3 regions of the Mesorhizobium sp. WSM4841 genome follow, and region 2 is predicted to be linked to each of the others. Evidence: predicted binding sites of a transcription regulator. Region 2 holds the regulator's gene; each other region holds the start of a gene.
The links. Region 2 encodes LexA, which represses DNA repair genes until DNA is damaged. Its sites were predicted from a motif close to TGTTCNNNNTGTGTTCNG; they were not measured.
Positions count from the first base shown of each region.

Region 1 (7,115 bases), on a different contig from region 2:
GACCGGGCTGCCGGTGGCGTCTGCCTCGCTGCTCGATGAAGCGACGGCGGTGGCCGAGGCGGTCGGCATTGCGTTACGCCATCATCGCGACAAGCGGACCAAAGTGGCGCTCGCCGGCACGCCGCATCCGCAGACGCTCGACGTCGTGCGCACCCGCGCCGAACCGCTCGGCATCGAGGTCGACGGCGAAACCATCGACGACAATACCGCCGCTCTGCTGGTCTCCTGGCCCGACACGTTTGGGGTCTATGGCGACCACAAGGCGGCAATCGAGAAGGCCCGTGCCATCGGCGCGCTGGTCGTCTTCATTGCCGATCCGCTCGGGCTGACGCTGACCGACGCGCCGGCAAGGCTTGGCGCCGACATCGCCGTCGGCCCGATGCAGCGGTTCGGCGTGCCGATGGGCTTTGGCGGGCCGCACGCCGCCTATTGCGCCGTATCCGACAGGCTGACGCGGCTGATGCCCGGCCGCCTTGTCGGTCAATCGACCGACAGCAAGGGCCGCCCCGGCTATCGCCTTGCGCTCCAGACGCGCGAACAGCATATCCGCCGCGACAAGGCGACATCCAACATCTGCACCGCGCAGGCGCTGCTCGCCAACATGGCGACGGCCTATGCGATCTGGCACGGCCCCGCCGGGCTCCAGGCGATTGCCGGCCGAACCCATGAATTGGCTAACCGGCTGGCTGCCGGTCTCAAGGCAGCAGGCGTTTCGGTGCTTGGCGCAAGCCGCTTTGACACCGTGACGGTGGGAGTGAAAGGCAAAGCCGGCGCAATCGCCGCCGCTGCTGAAAAGACCGGCCGATTACTGCGCGTCATCGACGCCGACCACATCGGCATCAGCTTCGATGAGACCTCGACCGATGCCGATCTGGACGCGATCGCGGCGCTGTTCGGCGCCAAGGCGGGCGCCGCTGCCGGCAGCAGCATGCCCGGACAGCCGCGCGGCAAGGAGTTTCTCACGCAGCCCGTCTTCCACGACAACCGTTCGGAAACCGAAATGATGCGGTTCCTGCGTCGGCTGGCCGACAAGGACCTGGCGCTTGACCGCGCCATGATCCCGCTCGGCTCCTGCACCATGAAGCTCAACGCCGCCGCCGAGATGATGCCGGTAAGCTGGCCTGATATCGCCAACCTGCACCCTTTTGCCCCGGCAAGCCATTCGGCCGGCTACCGCGCGATGATCGACGAGCTGGAAGGCTGGCTGGCGGAGATAACCGGTTTCGACGCGGTAACCCTGCAGCCCAATGCCGGCAGCCAGGGCGAGTATGCCGGGCTGCTCGCCATTCGCGGCTATCACCGCTCACGCGGCGAAGGCCACCGCACGGTCTGCCTGATTCCGTCATCCGCGCATGGCACCAATCCGGCGAGTGCGGCGATGGCCGGCATGAGCGTTGTCGTCGTTCGCTGCACCGAGGATGGCAATATCGACATGGACGATATGAGTGCCAAGGCGGCCGAGCATGCGCAAAACCTCGCGGCGCTGATGTTCACCTATCCCTCGACGCATGGCGTCTTCGAGGAAGGCGCGCGCGACCTCTGCGCCCTTATCCATGAGCATGGCGGCCAGGTCTATTTCGACGGCGCCAATCTCAACGCGCTGGTCGGCCTCGCCCGGCCGGGCGACATCGGCGCCGATGTCTGCCACATGAACCTGCACAAGACGTTCTGCATCCCGCATGGCGGCGGCGGTCCGGGCGTCGGCCCGATCGGCGTCAAGGCCCACCTGAAGCCCTATCTGCCAGGTCATGTCACCGAGGGCTCGGCGCATGCCGTGGCGGCCGCACCCTTCGGCAGCGCTTCGATCCTGCCGATCACCTGGATGTACATCCGCATGATGAGCGCCTCCGGTCTGAAGCAGGCGACCGAGACGGCGATCGTTTCCGCCAACTATGTGGCGACGCGGCTCGCACCGCACTTCCCGCTCCTCTACAAGGGCAGGCACGATCGCATCGCCCATGAGTGCATCCTCGACACCCGCGTGCTGAAGGAGAGCTCCGGCATCAGCGTCGACGACGTCGCCAAGCGGCTGATCGACTATGGTTTCCATGCGCCGACTATGTCGTTTCCGGTGGCCGGTACGCTGATGGTCGAGCCGACCGAGTCCGAGCCCAAGAGCGAGGTGGATCGCTTCTGCGAAGCGATGATCGCGATATCGGGCGAGGCAGCCAAGGTGGCGAAAGGCGAATGGCCCTTGGCCGACAATCCGCTGGTCAATGCGCCGCATACAGCGGCCGAGGCACTGGCCGGCCAGTGGACCCATCCCTATTCGCGCCTGGAGGCGGCCTACCCCGCCGGTGATGTCGACACATCAGCCAAATACTGGCCGCCGGTGTCGCGCATCGACAATGTCGCCGGCGATCGCAACCTCGTCTGCTCCTGCCCGCCGCTGTCGGAATATCTGGGTGCGGCGGAGTAGACCATGATCCCGAAAAGTGGAATCCGGTTTTCGGACAAGATCATGGTCTAACAAGAAGATAGAAGCCTCAATCAGGCAGAACGCAAGGCCGGCGCGTCGGCCTTGCTCGTCTTCTGGGCGACGACGCGATTTCGCCCGGCGCGCTTTGCCGCATAGAGTGCGGCGTCGGCTTCGGCCAGCACATGGTCGAGACTGGCCCCATCCGTCCCGCCAAAGCCGATGCCGCCACTGACTGTGCTGCGCAACGGACCAAGCTGGGTGGCCACGACTTCCGTGCCGAAGGCGACGCTGATCTTGCTTGCAATGTCGTAAGCCTTCTCTTCAGTCATCCGCGACATGACGAGGACGAATTCCTCGCCGCCCAGCCGGAAGGCGTCGACTCCGGTCCTGGCATATTTCCTGATGACAGCGGCGAAGCGGCGCAGGACCTGATCGCCGACCGGATGACCGAATACGTCGTTCGTTTTTTTGAAATGATCGAGGTCGAACATGGCAACGGACATGAACGGGCCGAAAACCCGCTCACCGTAGAATGCCGTCAACGCCCGCCGGTTCATCAGCCCGGTCAATGGGTCGGTCATGGTCTCGGCCTTCAATTCGATCTGCGCCTGCAAGTGGTGCAGGGAGAGCGTCAGTGCGCCGAGCCCGGTCATGCAGGCGACCGCCACGACGGAATTCAACCGTTCGGCCCAGTTGTCGGGTGCAACGCCGAGCACCCATTGGCCCTCGACCAGCAGGACCGCGCCGCAAAGCACGAAGGACAGCGCACAGACGCCGCTCAGGAACGATACGACCAGCAATATCCGGCGATCATGACCTCCTTTGATCCAGAACATCACCCCGATAAGCGAGAGCAGCGCCGTTACCGTCGCGTAGGTTACGATGAAGCCGACGCCATCAAGGCCCAGCGACGTCGCGCCTGCGCAAACCGCCATCGCAGCCACGGTCGGCAAGATGGCGCGCCTGTAGTCGCGCACGCCGAGATACTGCATGGCCGACAGGCAGAGGGTCAGGAAGCCCAGGCTGAGAAGCGCAAGCACAATCTGGCAAAGCCACGGGCTGGGATGCCTGGCATAATGCCAGAACAAGACCACATGCACGACGAGCACAAGAATGCCGCACGCCACCGTCAGCATAGAGCGTGCCTGTGGCGCGGTGAACCAGATCGCAAACATGGTGATGCTGATGCACGTGCCCGACAGCGCCGCCGCGAGCAGGAGCGAACTGTAATCCAACATGCGTAAGCAGCAGCCTCTTCAGGAGTTCCGTTGCATTGTAGGCCAGCGGCAGTGCGCAGATACCGTTTTTCGGCCAACCTTTCGACGTAACCTTCGGACAAGGTTTACAAAGCGTCGATGCCCATTTCCGCCGCTTGGTTGTCGAATGGTTTTGCAGTAAGAGGCTCTATCCTCGAACGTAACAGGAACCTCCGTCGCCTGCCCGCAAAAAGCGTGGCAGTATCGGGTGGTGATTCGCAGCATCGGAATCAGGACCAGCATGGACGACAGTAACGATCTTTTCGGCAGTTTGGACAAGCAGCCGCCACCGGTTCGCGCAACCGCGCGCCCGGCCGATCCGCTGGTGCAGGCGGCGAAGCGCCCGGCATCCCGCGACGGCAGCGAGAGCTACAGTGCCGCCGACATCGAGGTTCTGGAAGGGCTGGAGCCGGTGCGGCGGCGACCCGGCATGTATATCGGCGGCACCGACGACAAGGCGATGCACCATCTGTTCGCCGAGGTCATCGACAATTCGATGGACGAGGCGGTCGCCGGCCACGCAACCTTCATCGATGTCGAGCTTTCTGCCGACGGATATCTGGCGGTCACCGATAATGGCCGCGGCATTCCGGTCGATCCGCATCCGAAATTCAAGAAGCCGGCGCTCGAAGTCATCATGACGACGCTGCATTCCGGCGGCAAGTTCGACAGCAAGGTCTACGAGACCTCGGGCGGCCTGCACGGCGTCGGCGTCTCCGTCGTCAACGCGCTGTCGGACCATCTCGAGGTCGAAGTCGCGCGTGGCCGCCAGCTCTATCGCCAGCGTTTTTCGCGCGGCGTTCCGGTGACCGGCCTGGAGCAGCTCGGCGAAGTACACAACCGGCGCGGCACCAAGATCCGCTTCCATCCCGACGAGCAGATCTTCGGCAAGGGTGCGGCATTCGAGCCGGCGCGGCTCTACCGCATGACGCGCTCGAAGGCCTATCTGTTCGGCGGCGTCGAGATCCGCTGGACCTGCGATCCGTCGCTGATCAAGGAGAAGGACAAGACGCCGGCCAAGGCCGAGTTCCATTTTCCCGGTGGCCTCAAGGATTATCTGAAAGCCTCGCTCGGCGACGAATTCCAGGTCACCCGCGAAATTTTTGCCGGCAAAAGCGACAGGCAAGGCGGTCACGGTTCGCTCGAATGGGCGGTGACCTGGTTCGGCGGCGACGGGTTCCTCAATTCCTACTGCAACACCATCCCGACCGGCGAAGGCGGCACGCACGAGGCCGGCTTCCGCAACGTTTTGACGCGCGGCTTGCGCGCCTATGCCGATCTGGTCGGCAACAAGCGCGCTTCGATCGTCACGTCGGAAGACGTCATGATCTCGGCGGCGGGCATGCTGTCGGTGTTCATCCGCGAGCCGGAATTCGTCGGCCAGACCAAGGACAGGCTGGCGACGATCGAGGCGATCAGGATCGTCGAGACTGCCATCCGCGACCCCTTCGATCACTGGCTGGCCGACAATCCGCAGGAAGCCTCAAAACTGCTCGAATGGGTGATCGCACGTGCCGACGAACGGGTGCGCCGCCGCCAGGAAAAGGAAGTGTCGCGCAAGAGCGCGGTGCGCAAGCTGCGCCTGCCCGGCAAGCTCGCCGACTGCACGCAGAATGCCGCGGCCGGCGCAGAGCTCTTTATCGTCGAGGGCGATTCGGCCGGCGGCTCGGCAAAACAGGCGCGCGACCGCGCCAGCCAGGCAGTGCTGCCGCTGCGCGGCAAAATCCTCAACGTCGCCAGCGCCGGCAACGACAAGCTTGCCGGTAACCAGCAGATTTCCGACCTGATCCAGGCGCTTGGCTGTGGCACACGGTCGAAGTACCGCGATCAGGATCTGCGCTACGACCGGGTCATCATCATGACCGACGCCGACGTCGACGGCGCCCATATCGCTTCGTTGCTGATCACCTTCTTCTATCAGGAGATGCCGAGCCTGGTCCGCGGCGGCCATCTCTATCTGGCGGTGCCGCCGCTCTACTCAATCCGGCAAGGCGGCAAGGTCGCCTATGCCCGCGACGATGCGCACAAGGACGAACTGCTGCGCACCGAGTTCACCGGGCGCGGCAAGGTCGAAATCGGCCGCTTCAAGGGGCTGGGCGAAATGATGGCCGCCCAGCTTAAGGAAACCACCATGGACCCGAGAAAGCGCACGCTGCTTAGGGTCGATGTGATCGACGCCGAGGCGGCGACCAAGGATGCGGTCGACGCGCTGATGGGCACCAAGCCGGAAGCCCGCTTCCGCTTCATCCAGGAACGCGCGGAATTCGCCGAGACGGAAGTGCTGGACATCTGAAACGTCTTCTGCTCGGCGAACCGCAAACGGGCGGCCGTCACTGTTGCAAGGCAGTATGTGGCTGGCATCACCGAGCGAAGCGAGGCGGCCGACATGTCGCAGATCGCAGCCTCTCTGCGGATTATCGCCGCGATCGAGGATTTCCCGGATTTTTCGCGAAGGTCTAAGCCGCCGCGATTGCCAGCGCATGGTCGCGCGCGTTTTCGCGCAGCGCATCGAGATGGATCGATTTGACCAGCCCGGCGAGATCGCCTTCGGCGGACTGCCCACCCAATTCCTTCAGCATCAGCCAGCTGACTTCCTGGACGCCGGCGAGGCGCTTGCCATTGGCCACCTCGCGCCAGATCTTTAGCGCACGCAGAATGATCGCGTGCGTGACCGCGGCAAGGCCGGCGCTGCGGAACAGCGCCTGCAGCGCCACGTCGTGCCCGCCGGCCAGCAGCGCTCTCACCCGTTGCTCGGATTGCTGGCTGAGCGCGACCAGCGCCGAGCCGAAGAAGTCGACCTTGCCATGCGCGATGGTGCGAATGATGAAGCTTGCGGTCAGGTCGCCGCGCAGGCGCAGATGCTCGATGAGCGCCGCATGTTCTTCCTGGCGCGTGCCTTCGATCAGCGTCATGGAAGCTTTGACGCAGGCGTCGTGCATGACGCGCTCGGTTCTGGAACGGCCCATCAGCGCCACCACCAGCGGCGAACCTTTGAGCGTTTCACCAAGTTTTATCAGCAGCATATGCCGGCAATCGGCGGGCAGGCGCGCATCGGAAATCAGCGCTTCGCGCACCGAAGGCAGATGGCCATGGCGTTCGGCGATACGGCGGAAGCTGAGCGAAGCGATGTCGGCGCCGCTGTTGGCGAGAAGCGTGGCGCAGGCTTCCGGCTCGCCGATTTCGGCGATCGCCGCTGCGACCGCCATGGAGACGCGCGCACGATCGGCGATCAGTTTCTGCGTCGCCTTCTGGCCGCCGGCAACGCGGTCGATCAGATCGGCATCGGTGAGCATCGGCGAACGTGCCAGCACCAGGCTTGCAACTTCCGGTTGATCGGACGCCAGCGCGCTGATGATCTGCAGCGGCGCGTGATGGCTCATCGACAGCGCTTCTGCAATCGCCAGCCGCACTTTCGACGAGGCATCGTCGAGCAGCAGCGT
Region 1 covers NZ_JBVVQC010000041.1:18,231-25,345, forward strand. The annotation lists gene gcvP (aminomethyl-transferring glycine dehydrogenase) at 1-2,419, shown strand, start outside; gene AC0L14_RS31040 (GGDEF domain-containing protein) at 2,491-3,657, opposite strand; gene parE (DNA topoisomerase IV subunit B) at 3,917-5,968, shown strand; gene AC0L14_RS31050 (DUF2336 domain-containing protein) at 6,132-7,115, opposite strand, start outside.
Region 1: parE (DNA topoisomerase IV subunit B) is a predicted target of LexA. The motif match lies at 3,830-3,847, and genes of this name have one in related genera.

Region 2 (7,115 bases):
GCTGGTCAGCGAGAGCGGTATTTTCTCGCACGAAGACTGCCGCAGGCTGCAACGGAGCGACATCGGTACGTTCCTCGTCGGCGAGAGCCTGATGCGGCAACAGGACGTGGCCACTGCGACGCGCCTGCTTTTGACGGGCAATGCGCCCGCCATTGCATCGGCCCGAAAATCGGAATCGATTTTCGGAGAGCACGATGCATAGATTCAAAGTGTTAGAGCGTGCTTTGCGCGTCCAGACGGACGCACGTCGCGCTAAGGTGACCTGACGATGACGGCCGCCCTCACCCATCTTGGCGCGAAAGGCGAAGCCAATATGGTCGATGTCGGCGACAAGGCGGAGACGACGCGCACGGCAATCGCCGAAGGTCTTGTCTCGATGCGGCCCGAAACGCTGAAGATGATTCTCGACGGCGATGCCAAGAAGGGCGACGTGCTGGGCACGGCGCGCATCGCCGGCATCATGGCGGCCAAGAGGACGCATGAGCTGATCCCGCTCTGCCATCCGCTGCTGTTGACCAAGGTATCCATTGACATCGAACCGGACGCGACGCTGCCAGGCCTGAAGGTCACGGCGCTGGCCCGCGTCACCGGTAAGACCGGCGTCGAGATGGAAGCGCTGACCGCCGTCTCGGTCGCCTGCCTGACCATCTATGACATGGCCAAGGCGGTCGACCGCGCCATGGTGATCTCGGGCATCAGGCTGGCGGAAAAGACCGGCGGCAAATCCGGCGACTACAAGGCGGATGCCAAGGGGGCAGGCTAATAATGGCACTGCTTCCGGTCGCCGAGGCGCTCGAGCGCCTGCTTGAGGATGCTGCGCCCTTGCAGGCTGAAAGCGTCGCCCTGATGGACGCCGCCGACCGCGTGCTGGCGGAGCCGCTCCTGGCGCTCCGCACCCAGCCGCCGTTCAACGCGTCCGCCATGGACGGCTATGCCGTGCGGGCCGAGGATGTCGCATCCGTGCCCGCAAGACTTTCGGTGATCGGCATGGCGCCGGCCGGACGCGGCTTTGCCGGAACAGTCGGCCCGGCGCAGGCCGTGCGCATCTTCACCGGCGCGCCGCTTCCTGCAGGCGCGGACACCATCGTCATCCAGGAGAATGTCCGCGACCTCGGCGGCGGCAGCATCGAAGTGACCGCGTCGACGGTTGAAGGCCGCAACATCCGCCGCCTCGGGCTCGATTTCTCGAAGGGCGACGTCCTGCTGGAGAAAGGCCGCCCGCTTGATCCGGCGGCATTGTCGCTGGCGGCGTCGGCCAACCACCCGCAGGTCAGCGTGGTGAAACGGCCGTTGGTCGCCATCATCGCCACCGGCGACGAATTGCTGCCGCCGGGCAGCGACCTTGGCCCCGACCAGATCATCTCGTCCAATGCCTATGGCGTCGCCGCCGCGGCCCGCTCGGTCGGCGCCAGCGCGCTCGATCTCGGCATCGCCCCCGACCGCAAGGAGGCGATCGCCACGCTGGTGAAACAAGCGGTCGACGCAGGCGCCGACGTCATCGTCACGCTGGGCGGCGCCTCGGTCGGCGACCATGACCTGGTCCATGACGTGCTGACCGGTGAAGGCATGACGCTCGATTTCTGGAAAATCGCCATGCGGCCCGGCAAGCCGCTGATGTTCGGGCGGCTGGGTGACATCCGCTGCATCGGCCTGCCTGGCAATCCGGTGGCGAGCCTGGTCTGCACGCAGCTCTTTCTGACGCCGCTGCTTGCGCGGCTCGGCGGCCGCGCCTTCCGGCAGGACATGCGTCAGGCGCGGCTCGGCGCCGCCATGCCGGCCAACGATCTCAGGCAGGACTATGTACGCGCCGTGGTTAGCGAAGAAGCCGGCACGCTGCTGGCGACCCCGTTCGGCATCCAGGATTCCTCGATGCTCAAAATGCTGGCCGACGCCAACGGGCTGATCGTGCGCGAGCCGTTCGCTCCCCCAGCCGCGACGGGCGCCGCGTGCAGCGTGCTGATGCTACGCTGAACAAAACGTCAACACATTCATTAAATTTTAAACGGTTGCGGAACACAACTGGAACAGATAGTGTTTGTTCTGGGTTTGTTTTTCTGATTCTGTTGGGGGTCGCGATGCTGACACGCAAACAACATGAACTGCTGATGTTCATCCACGAGCGGCTGAAGGAAAGCGGCATTCCGCCCTCGTTCGACGAGATGAAGGAAGCGCTCGACCTCGCCTCGAAGTCGGGGATCCATCGGCTGATCACTGCACTGGAGGAGCGCGGTTTCATTCGCCGCCTGCCCAACCGCGCCCGCGCGCTGGAGGTGCTGCGCCTGCCCGATTCGATCGCGCCCGGCCTCAATGCGGCGCGCAAATTCTCGCCAAGCGTCATTCAGGGCAGCCTTGGGCAGGGCAGCCTCGGACGACAGATCAAGCCGGCGCCTTCGCGCATGCCCGCAGCCGGCAATGACGACGACGTCGTTGCCACCATCTCCATACCGGTGATGGGCCGCATCGCTGCCGGTGTGCCGATCGACGCCATCCAGCACCAGACGCATTCGATTTCGGTACCACCGGACATGATCACCGGCGGCACGCACTACGCGCTGGAGGTCAAGGGTGACTCGATGATCGAGGCCGGCATTTTCGACGGCGACACGGTCATCATCCGCAACGCCGACACCGCCCAGCCTGGCGAGATCATCGTCGCCTTGGTCGACGACGAGGAAGCGACGCTGAAGCGGTTCCGCCGCAAAGGTGCCTCGATCGCACTGGAAGCCGCCAATCCGGCCTATGAGACGCGCATCTTCGGGCCGGACAGGGTCAAGGTGCAAGGCAAGCTCGTCGGACTGATCCGGCGTTACTGAACGGCAGGCTTTTTGGGTTTCTCGGCCCTGCGGTATGGCGGCAGGCCCCTCGCCTCGCGCGAAAATCTCCGCTGCTCATGCCAAGGCCTATAGGGCTGTCTGACGGCAAAACGGATTTCTGCGCGCGTCGTCGCAGATAGCGGATCGAAAAAGACGGCGGCACTGCCCATGCGAGCGAGCTGCCGTTTGGTGACGACGAGAACCAGCGGATTGCGGCAGGGATTATAATAGGCTGTGGCATCATCGATGACGATCAAATCCGCAAAGGCACAGGCTGGCCGTGCGGTTTTGCGGTCGTCGGCGAGCGCGATGATCGCGCCGGACTGGTGCCGGGCGAGGCACAGGCCGGCAGTGCAGTAGAAGGGCGCTCCCGGCGGCAGGTCGGCCGGGTCGACGATGTCGAACCGCACGTCTCCTTTTTCGAATGTCTCCGGCTCGACAATGGTCGCTGAAACCAGCGCATGTTTCCAGTTGTCGGTGGTGAATTCGTTCGAGTGCACCCGGTTGACGGCAAGTTCGCCGCCGCCGATCGGCAGCGCCACCAGATGCGCATCTTCCGAAATCAGCACGTCGGGGGTGCGCGTCTCGGAAATCGTCAGCAGGCCGGCGAGCGCAAAGGGAAGTGCCGCAAGCCGCAACCATGTCGTTGCCATCGTGGCGATGACCAGGGCGGCCGTCACCAGCAGAACCGACTGCAACGAGATCAGCCCGACGGCATCGACCGGCGACCGCTCGGAGATCCATCCCGATATTGCAATCATGGCCGTCAGCCCCTTGCCCATCATGTATAGGAAAGGGCCGTCGAAGCCGAACGGCATTGCCAAGGCGCTGACGACGGCCAGGAACATCACGACCGTGACGATCGGCATGACGGCCAGATTGGCGAACAGGCTGAGCGGCGAGACGCGCTGGAAGTGCCAGATGGCGAAGAGTGCGGTGGCGCTGCCGGCAATGATGGAGGTCATTGCGATGGTACCTGTCCCAGCGGCAAGTTTTCGCGTGACGAAAGCGATCGTTGACCGTCGCTGTGGCGGCGCGGTGGCCTTGTCGGCACGATAGTCGGACCAGCCGGCATAGGCGCCCACGAGAGCAGCGGTCGCGGCGAAGGACATCTGGAAGCTTGGGCCGACCACCTCGTGCGGCGACACGACGATGACGGCGATGGCCGAAATCGCCAGATTGCGCATGGTGAGTGCCGCCCGGTCGAACAGCACGGCGACAAGCATTACCGCCAGCATGATAAAGCTGCGTTCAGCCGCGACCACGATACCGGAAAAAATCAGATAGGCAGCGATGGAAACGAGTGCGGCAGCAGCCGCATATTTTTTGACCGGCCGGCGCGACGAAAAATCGGGAACCAGCGCAAAGGCGCCGCGCAGCAATCCCATGATGGTGCCGGCGACAAGCGCCATGTGCAGGCCGGAAATCGAGATGATGTGGTAGATGCCGGTGCGCCGCATCGATTCGTTTATCTCTTCGGGAATGCCGGCACGCACGCCGACGATCAGCGCGGCGGCAATCTCCCCCTCGGCGCCACCGATGCTGTCCCTGATATGGTCGGCGATGGTTTCACGCGCCTTTTCGATCGAGGAAGAAATGCGCGCGGCGAACGGTGCATCTTCGGAAACGACGATCTTCGGATTGCCGAGGAAAAAGCCACTGGCACCGATACCGGCGAAATAGCTGTCGAAGGAGAAGTCATAACTGTCCGGCCTAACCGGGCCAGTCGGAGGCAGAAGCCTCACATAGCCGGTTGCCACCGAGCCTGCGGTCATCTCAGCGGGAATTTTGCGTGCCGAAACCCTGACACGTTCCGGCGCATAACGCAGTGTCGGCCGGGCGGTCGACATCACGTCGATGGTCAGCCTGATCCGGCCGTTCGCCATCTGATCGAGCCTAACGACACGGCCGGTGAGCTGGGTCTGGATTTCCGAGCCGAGCATCTGCGTTCCCACGCGCCAGGTTTCAACCTTGGCGGCGAGTAGCCCGAGTGCGCACAGCAACGCTGCCATGAAGCACAGATGCGTTTTGCGCCATGAGCGTGTCACTGCCGCACACAATGCCGTGAGGACCACGACGGCAATAGGCTGCGGAAAGTCCGGTTCGACGGCAAGCGAAAAATAGACGATCACCCCGCATGCCAGAAAAACCGGCACCAGCAGAAAGGCGACGCCGCGGTCTAGTTCCAGGCCGGCTGCCGAGGCCACGCTGTTGCGGATACCGGATGGTGAAAGATGGCTAAGCTGTCGGCGGAAACGAATGACAGGCCCGGGTGTTGGAGCCGGTGTTGGCGCGGCGCGGTCCGGCGAAAGGGGCTGAATGCCCGGGTGCGACGCAGGCAGCGAAACGGGTAGCGGCTCGGCGTGGGGAACGTCGGCAAACAGCGATCGTTCGCTGACGCTTGTGGTCGTGCCCTCGCTCTTGTCCGCGCCGCGGCCTGGTCCAGCCATCGGGTCTGCCCCTTGCGCCCTTGACCTCCTATGCTACATGAACGCGCGACGCGCGAAAGTCCGCGCAATCACATCCGCTTCCTGCGCTTGCCTGAGAGTTCCATGTCCGACAAGGTCGTCACCCGTTTCGCCCCCTCGCCCACCGGCTTCCTGCATATTGGCGGCGCGCGCACGGCGCTGTTCAACTGGCTGTATGCGAAACACACCGGCGGCACGATGCTGCTGCGCATCGAGGACACCGATCGTGAGCGTTCGACCGATGCGGCAACCGCCGCCATCCTCGACGGACTCTCCTGGCTCGGCCTCACCTGGGACGGCGAGCCGGTATCGCAGTTCGAGCGCGCGCCGCGCCACCGCGTGGTCGCCGAGGAACTGGTGCGCATGGGCAAGGCCTATTACTGCTACGCTACGCCGGCTGAACTGGAAGCGATGCGTGAGAGCGCGCGGGCCAAGGGCTTGCCTCCCCGCTATGACGGCCGCTGGCGCGACCGCGACCCGTCCGAGGCGCCAGCCGGCGCCAAGGGCGCGATCCGAATCAAGGCGCCGGCCGACGGCGAGACGGTGGTGCATGATCTCGTGCAGGGCGAAGTCCGCTTCTCCAACAAGGATCTCGACGATTTCATCATCCTGCGCTCGGACGGCAATCCGACCTATATGCATGCCGTCGTCGTCGACGACCACGACATGGGCATCACCCACATCATCCGCGGCGACGATCATCTGACCAATGCCGCCCGCCAGATGGTGATCTATCGAGCCATGGGCTGGGACGTGCCGTCGATGTCGCATATCCCACTGATCCATGGCGCCGACGGCGCCAAGCTGTCGAAGCGGCACGGCGCCCTCGGCGTCGAAGCCTATCGTGCCATGGGGTACCTGCCTGAGGCACTGCTCAACTACCTGGCGCGGCTCGGCTGGAGCCACGGCGACGACGAGGTCATGTCGATCGCCGACATGATTGCCTGGTTCGACATCGGCGACGTCAACAAGGGGGCCGCCCGCTTCGACTTCGCCAAGCTCGAGGCGCTGAACGGCGTGCATATGCGCCGCATGAACGACGCCGAATTGCTCGATATCTTCATCAACACCTTGCCCTATCTCGAAGGCGGCCCGGCGATCGCAGCGCGCCTCGACGACACGCGCAAGGCACAGATGCTCGCCGCGCTGCCAGGCCTAAAGGAGCGCGCCAAGACGCTGGTCGAACTGGCCGACGGTGCCGCCTTCCTGTTTGCCGAGCGGCCGCTGCCGATCGACGAGAAGGCGGCTGCATTGCTCGGCGGTGAAGCGCGCGAGATCCTGCGGGGCGCCCACGCGGCGCTGAAGGCGATTTCAGGCGACTGGACGGCCGAAGCGGCGGAAGCCGCGATCAGGGAATATGCGGTGGCCGGCGGCCATAAGCTCGGCGCTGTGGCCCAACCTTTGCGCGCCGCGCTCACCGGCAAAAGCACCTCGCCCGGCGTGTTCGACGTGTTTGCCGTGCTTGGCCGTGAGGAAAGCCTGGCGCGCGTCGCGGATCAAATCGATTAGCAAAACTGGCCCAAGAAGATTGGCATTGAAAGGTGGGTTTCGCAGTGCAACATTAGGTCTTGGCCCAATTTGGCACGCAAATCCAATTGCGGGCGCAAACGCGCGAACTCCGATGCTTTCGACGTGTTGCGTTGCAGATATTTCGCCTTTGCCGGCATGAGAAAACCAAAAGGAGTTTGCAATGTCCGAAGCTGCGACAAAGATGGAATTTGGCGGCAAAACCCACGCGTCGACTGCTAAACTTGAATTCGGCGGCAAAACTCACGAGCTCAAGGTGCGAAGCGGCTCGGTCGGACCTGATGTCATCGACATCGGCTCGCTTTAC
Region 2 covers NZ_JBVVQC010000005.1:136,091-143,205, forward strand. The annotation lists gene trpC (indole-3-glycerol phosphate synthase TrpC) at 1-202, shown strand, start outside; gene moaC (cyclic pyranopterin monophosphate synthase MoaC) at 269-763, shown strand; gene AC0L14_RS08030 (molybdopterin molybdotransferase MoeA) at 766-1,971, shown strand; gene lexA (transcriptional repressor LexA) at 2,076-2,813, shown strand; gene AC0L14_RS08040 (ComEC/Rec2 family competence protein) at 2,807-5,263, opposite strand; gene gltX (glutamate--tRNA ligase) at 5,366-6,790, shown strand; gene gltA (citrate synthase) at 6,972-7,115, shown strand, end outside.

Region 3 (7,115 bases), on a different contig from region 2:
GGCGGACTTTTGGACAACGAGCAGTTTAAGCGGCTTCTGGAGGAGGCCGAGCGAGCACTTATGCCTTTCGTGACAGCGGTCGGCGCCGTCGCTTTCGACATGCCGGCGCTGGTCATCACGGCATCCAAGGGCTGACGCTGGGGACCGATTTCCAGTATTCCGGCCGTCCCATGTCCCCATGGACGAGACGAATCGCGCCAGTCCACCCGAAGCGGTCGTTCCGGGCATCTACGATGCGCGTCTATTTTGCCTGCCGAAGCGAACCTAAAGATTGCTTGGACAACCAGTCTGCACCTGCTTCACCTTCCCGCGTAGTTCTTAGTCGACACGCACGCGGCGCGTCACCTGGCCATTGCTTTCCCAGTATGTGTGTTTCTTGGCAATCAAGGGATCGTCCATTGCCGGTTGAACTTGTCCCGTGGTGCTGACCGCGCGCGAGGTCACCGTGTGTTCGCCGGGAGAGGGATTTGCCCAATCCAGGGACCATATCTTCCAGGCGTGTTCGGCCTCCTCACTGCGGTCAATGATCGCCGGTGCCCATGGCGCTTGATCGATTTGCACTTCGACCCGGTCGATCGGTGCCCCCCAAGCTGCCCCAATGACGCGGTAGTCTGAGTCCTTCCGGGTGACCTTTGCAGGCGCGGACTTTATCCGTGCCCGGCCGACTGAGTTCTCGGTCCACACGGTCTCGCCGTTGTGCTCTTCCTCCCGGATGGTGACATAGTCACGGGCCATCAGAAGGCTCATGAAGCGGGTGTCGCGAACCTCGATGCGTTCCAGCCACTTGACGTTGGCGATCCCGTACCAGCCGGGAGCAATCAGCCGCAGCGGAAAACCATTGGCCGGCGGCAAGGCGGCTCCGTTCATTTCATAGCAGAGCAGATTGTCGGGATTCATCGCGTCGGCGAGTGACATGCTGCGAGCGAAGTTCTGCTGCATCTTGACGTCGCGTATCGGAACCTCGCCCTTGTCAGTACCGAAAAAGACGACCTCGATGCCCTTCTCCATAACGCCGGCTTCCTCGAGGATCGGGGCGAGCGGCGTCCCTGCCCAGCGGGCATTGCCGATGCCGCCAGTGAAAAAGGGAAACCCGTGGTTGCCCGAGCATTCCACTGTGAAAACGACCTCCTGCCGCGGTCGCGCCCTGATGTCGGCGAGCGTCAATTTCAAGGGCTTCTTGACCAGGCCTCCGATCTCCATGGACCATGTCTTCTCGTCGATCGTTGGCCGGTTGAAATGCGAGATGCTGAAGAACTTGTGGTTTGGAGTTATCCAGCTATCCAAATCCTCCCAGACAAGCTGCTTCTGGATACCGACCGGATCGGGATTTTCGGTCGGCTGGTCCAGCCACGCAATAACCTCCTCGCTCGGCCGTGTTGGAAAAGCGTAAGCCCGACGCGAGGTATAGAGAGCAGCAATTGCGGCAAGAGCCGCGCTTCCTTGAACAAGAAGTTCTCTGCGCTGAAAATCAGGCATGTTGTTTACCTCCCAGTTGATCCGGAACGGGCTGCAACGTGCCTTAGGCCGTAGCCTGATCACGGATAGGCGACACAATATGAGGTCTGCCCAGCCGGAAGTATCCGGATAGGTCAGACAATCACCGACGCAAGTCAAGCATGTGAAGCATTGGACGAAACTCTCGCTTGGGTTTCGCATTTTTAAGGGTGCGCCTTTGAGAGGGAAGAGTCCAGGTGTATGATGATGGTCTAATATTTCGACATCAGGGAGGACAGCGTGACGTCTTGGGAAATCAAGGGACGCGAACTCGTCAATTGCACCTGCGAATATGGCTGCAACTGTCAATTCAATGCGTTGCCCGACAAAGGCCATTGCCATGCCGTTGCCGGCATTCAGATCGATGAGGGTCATCATGGCGAAACCGCTCTCGATGGCCTGCGGATCGCCGCGATCTTCAAATGGCCTGGCGCGATCCACGAAGGCAATGGCGAAGCCATCGCTTTCGTCGACGAGAATGCAACCGACCGGCAGCGTAACGCGCTGCTGCGCATCATGACCGGCCAGGACACCGACCCGTTCGCGACGATGTTCGCCGTCTACGCCTCAACCGTGACAAAAATGAATGAGCCGGTGTTCACGAAGATCGATCTCGACCTCGATATTGACGGCCGCAGGGGCCGCATCTTCGTCAAGGACTACATCGAAACGGTCGGCGAACCGATCCGCAACAAGGTGACGGGTGCGGACTCGCGCGCGCAGATCGTGTTGCCGAACGGCTTCGAATATGCGGTCGCCGAGATCGGCAGTGCTTCGAGCACAACCAGCGGCCCGGTTCAGGTGACCACGAAGGACAGTTACGGCCAGTTCGCGCGGCTGCATCTCAACAATCACGGGGTGGTGCGAGCCTGACGCCTCGCATGAACGGCGCGTCGCCACTGGAACGCCTGCTCAGACGCGACCGCGTCATCACGATTGCGGGCGTGGTGGCGCTGTGCCTGCTGGCCTGGCTTTACATCGTCGCCGGTGCAGGGCTCGGCATGAATGCGTGGGAGATGTCGAGGCTCGCGCTGTTCCCCCACCAGCAAACTGCCGGCGTGACCTCCGATATGCCCGGCATGGATATGTCTGGCATGAATATGTCTGGCATGGACATGCCCGGCATGGACATGAGCGCGATGGCCGCAGCGACGGAACCGCGGGTCTGGGGGGCCGCGAACTGGGCGCTGATGATCGCCATGTGGTGGGTCATGATGATCGCCATGATGTCGCCGAGCGCGGCGCCGACCATCCTGCTCTATGCGAGCGTGCATCGCCGTGCGCTCGCACAGGGCCAGATCCAGGACAAGCTCGCGCCCACCGGCGTATTTATGGCAGGCTACCTCCTGGTCTGGCTGGGGTTCTCCGTTGCGGCGACCGCGTTGCATCGGCTGCTCGAACGCGAAGCCTTCGCTTCCGCGACGCTGATGAGCTCACAAAGCCGCTGGCTTTCAGCCATCGTCCTGATCGCCGCGGGCCTCTATCAGCTCTCGCCGCTCAAGAACGCCTGCCTGTCGCATTGCCGGGCACCGACGGCGTTCCTTGCCCGACACTGGCGTCCCCACGCACTCGGCGCGCTGCGTTTGGGCGCACTGCACGGGGCGTTTTGTGTCGGATGCTGCTGGATGCTGATGGCGTTGTTGTTCGTGGGGGGCATCATGAACCTGGTGTGGGTTGCCGGGCTCGCCATTCTGGTGCTGGTAGAAAAGGCGTTTCCTGCCGGCCAGCGGGTTGGCCGGGCGGCCGGCATCGTCCTGATCGCCTGGGGCGGCGCAACGCTTTTGGTCTGACGACCAGAAGACGCAGAAAATTTGCGAGCGGGTGCTGCCCTATCCGGTTGATGCCAAAAACCGGTGCACAACGAACTGGATCCAAGAACGTCATTCCGGCGATTTGCGACCAAGAGTAATCGCGGCTCACAATTCCTTTTCGGCCAGTTCGCGAAACGCGTCGGGGACCGAGCGCGACTGCCCAAGCGCGACCGAGGCATAGCCGACCGCCTCCCAGCCGAAGCGGTCGCGGATCTTGTCGATGGCGCGGTCGGCGGTCCAGCGCGCCGCGCCCTTCCTGGTGCCGGGGCGGCGGCGGTCGTCGTCGAGGCCGAGCGGCAGTTCCAGCTGCAGGGCCGGTTGCTTTTCCAGATGCGAGACGGCGATCGCCAGCAGCGAGATGGTCTTCTCGTGCGGATGATCGGCAAGCACCTTGCGCACCAGCGCCTCGGCGATCTCGGCCAGCATCGCGGTTGCCGAAATCGGCTGGTCGAGCGTGATCGAGCGCGTCACCGAGCGCAGATCGGCAAAGCGAACGCGAACCGTCACGGTGCGGCCGGGCCGCGATTTCGCCCGCAGCCTGGTGGCGACCCTGTCGGCCAGATGCAGCAGCGCCGGCACGAAGATTTTTGCCTCGGCCGGCTTCCTGCCGAGCGCCGATTGTGCGCCGGCCGATCGCGCCCGGCGCTGCGTCTCGAGCTTGCGCGGATCGCGGTTCCAGGCCAGCGCGTTGAGTTTTTCGCCCGCCGCCGGCCCGAGCAGGCGCTCCAGCGACCAGCCAGGCGTCTTCGCCAGTTCGCCGATGGTGTTGACGCCGATGCCGGCCAGCCGCTCCCTGGTCACCGGGCCGACGCCCCACATCAGCTCGACCGGCAGATCGTGCAGGAACTCCAACTCGTGGCGTGGATCGACGACCACCAGCCCGTCGGGCTTGGCCACTTGCGAGGCGATCTTGGCCAGGTGCTTGGTGCGCGCCACGCCGACCGAGATCGGCAGGCCGAGCTCCGCCCGCACGCGGCGGCGGATGGTTGCGGCGATCTCGGCCGGCGGACCGAACAGATGGGTGCAGCCGGCGACGTCGGCGAAGGCCTCGTCGATGGAGATCCGCTCGACCATCGGCGTGAAATCGCCAAGCACCTTGATGGCCGCGTCGCCGAGCCGCTGATAATCCTTGAAATGGCCGCCGACGAAAATCAGCCCGGGGCAGAGTTCCCGGGCGCGCCGCCCCGGCATGCCGCCACGCACGCCAAAGGCCTTGGCCTCGTAGGAAGCGGCCAGCACCACACCGCCGCCGACGGCGATCGGCTTGCCGCGCAGGGCCGGGTCGAGCAACTGTTCGACCGAGGCATAGAAGGCATCCAGATCCGCGTGGAGGATGTTGGCTTCCATCCGGCCCGTTCGCCCGCGGCGGTTCGAACGCCGCATGTCTTGAGGTTTGTATGGAACATAAAGAGAACATTGCGGGTGGATTGTCAAGGAGCGTGGAGGGCAGGTGGAGGGCAATCGCTTCAGGTTTGCGCTGCCCCTCATCGCCCTGCCGGGCACTTCTCCCCGTATAGGGACGGGGAGAAGGACGCTCTCATCGATGGTTTCGCCAATCACCAACGTTGCAGGAAAGTGCCGGGGTTACGGACAGCCCCCTTTGCCCCGTCACTATACGGGGAGAAGGTGCCGGCAGGCGGATGAGGGGCAGCGCCGACTTCGGCAATCAGCCGATCGAGCGCTACAGCGCCATCTTATAGCCGAGATGGCTGGCGGTGAAACCGAGGCCCTCGTAGAAAGCGTGCGCCTTCCGTCGGCTCTTGTCGGTCGTGAGCTGAACGAAGCTGCAGTTGCGTGCACGGCATTCTTCAACCGCCCATTCGATCATCTGCTTGCCGACGCCGCGAGACCGCCATTGCCGGGCGACGCGAACACCTTCGATCTGGCCGCGCCAGGCGCCTTTCCTCGAAATGCCCGGGATGAAGCTGAGCTGCAGGGTTCCGACCACTTGTCCGGCTTCGACGGCCACCGCTAGCAGCTGGTTGGGATCGGCTTCGATTGCTCGGAACGCATCGAGGTAGGACGGCGCGAGCGGCGTCGACGGGTCCTCCCGACCAGCACCGAGCGCATCGTCGGCAAGCAGTGCGACAATCGCCGGCAGATCGTGCGCTTGCGCGCGACGGAATTTGATCTCGCTCATCGAGTGGACATACGGTGTGGATTTGGTGACGGCAAGTGCGGTCCAGCTATGCGCGACAGGCGCGTCGCGGTGCGGGCGACCGGCGCCAGGCATTCGCGGCTGATGGCGTCTGCGACCTCCAGCTTACGCCGCCTGCCGTGCCCAGAGGCGGTGGCCGTAGCGGCGGAAGAAGCGCGCCAGGAGCCGCTGCTGCCTGGCGCGGGCGAGATCGGCGCCGCGCCTTTCCTGGCGCCAGCGCGGCATGTTGCGGAACAGCGCAATGAAGCGGGCGGCGTCCTCGAGCGCCTCCTCGGCCGACTGCGCCGGGCGGATCGCCGCCAGGAACAGCGCCTCGCCATGCTTCAGCCGGTCGACGATCGCTTTGCGCTGGTCATGGCCCAGACGGCCCTTGCCTATGCCGTCGTGGCGGATGGCGGCGAAGGACGCCAGCATGGCCGGGCTGTCGCCAGTATAGCCGCAATCGCGGGCGAACTGGGCGGAGAGGGCGTCCATCTTCGTCTCCTTGATTGGCGGCCGCGACGGAGGCCCGGCCCTGCCGCCTATCTGATCGTCCGCGGCGGCGTTATCAGTCGATCCGATATATAAGCATAACTCAAAAATTGACACAAGTTAAACTTTTGCACGGTGTGAGCGGAACTGACTCGACTCTTCGGGAAAAACCCCTAATGATGTGAACAAAACAGGAACTGAGGCACTAGGGACGATGGCATTGCCGGGCAAGGAAGCGACGATCGCCGAGGTCGTCTCGATCGCGGTCGAGTGTATCGATTGCGGCCGCAACAGATGGTGGAAGCCGGCGGAGCTGAAGCGCTTCGGGGTGACCGCGCAGACGCCGCTGGCGGCGCTTTCGGGGCGCCTTCGCTGCTCGGCCTGCCGCGCCGACGGGCTGCCGGGCGCGGCGATCTCGATCCAGGCGGCGTTCATCGACGAGCAGCAGCAGCGCCGCGCCGAAGCGCGGATGCTTGGCGAGCGCGAGATTCCGCTGGAGAGATCCAGGCGGGCTTGATGGAAGAAACGCCATCTCCCCCGCAAGGGGGGGATAGTGCCTGCCGCCGCCCTAGTACCCCAGCAGTTCCTTGAGCGGGATGACGCGCCAGACGTGCTTGATCGCATAGCGGTTGAAGGTCAGCGTCTTCGGCGGATTGTACTGCTCGACGACCAGCTCGGCGGCGGTGCGCTTAACCAGTTTTTTGATGAAAGCCTTGCCGTTGCGCTCGTGTTCCTCGGGGAACATCTCGATCACCACGTGGTCGCCGGGCACGGCGTCGCGGCCGCCGCAATAGAGCATCTCGCCGGGCTCGTAGCGCGGCACCATCGAGTCGGAGAGCACATGCAGCGCGAACACCTTGCGCAAATGGGCGATGCCGGGCGGGCGCTGGACATAGCCGGCGACTTCGCCGTTGAAGGTGAAGTCGCCGTCGTCGCCGCCGACCGCCGCACCGAGAAGCTCGATGTCCATCGGGCCGGCGGGCAGGGGGGCGGCGTCGGTGACGATCTCGGCGTCGGCGACATTGTCGGCGTCGTCGAGGAAGACGACCTCGCCCTTGCCGAGCGCCACCGGGTCGACGCGCAGGAAGGCGGCGGTCTTCAAAAGGTTCTCGGTTTTTGGCAGGTTGCGGCCGGTTTCCCAATTGCCGACGGCGGCGACGTCGGTGTCGTTGTGCTCGGCA
Region 3 covers NZ_JBVVQC010000018.1:97,804-104,918, reverse strand. The annotation lists gene AC0L14_RS21215 (DUF1330 domain-containing protein) at 1-135, shown strand, start outside; gene AC0L14_RS21210 (sulfite oxidase) at 319-1,476, opposite strand; gene AC0L14_RS21205 (DUF1326 domain-containing protein) at 1,735-2,367, shown strand; gene AC0L14_RS21200 (DUF2182 domain-containing protein) at 2,376-3,284, shown strand; gene dinB (DNA polymerase IV) at 3,411-4,652, opposite strand; gene AC0L14_RS21190 (GNAT family N-acetyltransferase) at 4,987-5,445, opposite strand; gene AC0L14_RS21185 (hypothetical protein) at 5,569-5,937, opposite strand; gene AC0L14_RS21180 (hypothetical protein) at 6,149-6,451, shown strand; gene AC0L14_RS21175 (XRE family transcriptional regulator) at 6,503-7,115, opposite strand, start outside.
Region 3: dinB (DNA polymerase IV) is a predicted target of LexA. The motif match lies at 4,704-4,721, and genes of this name have one in related genera.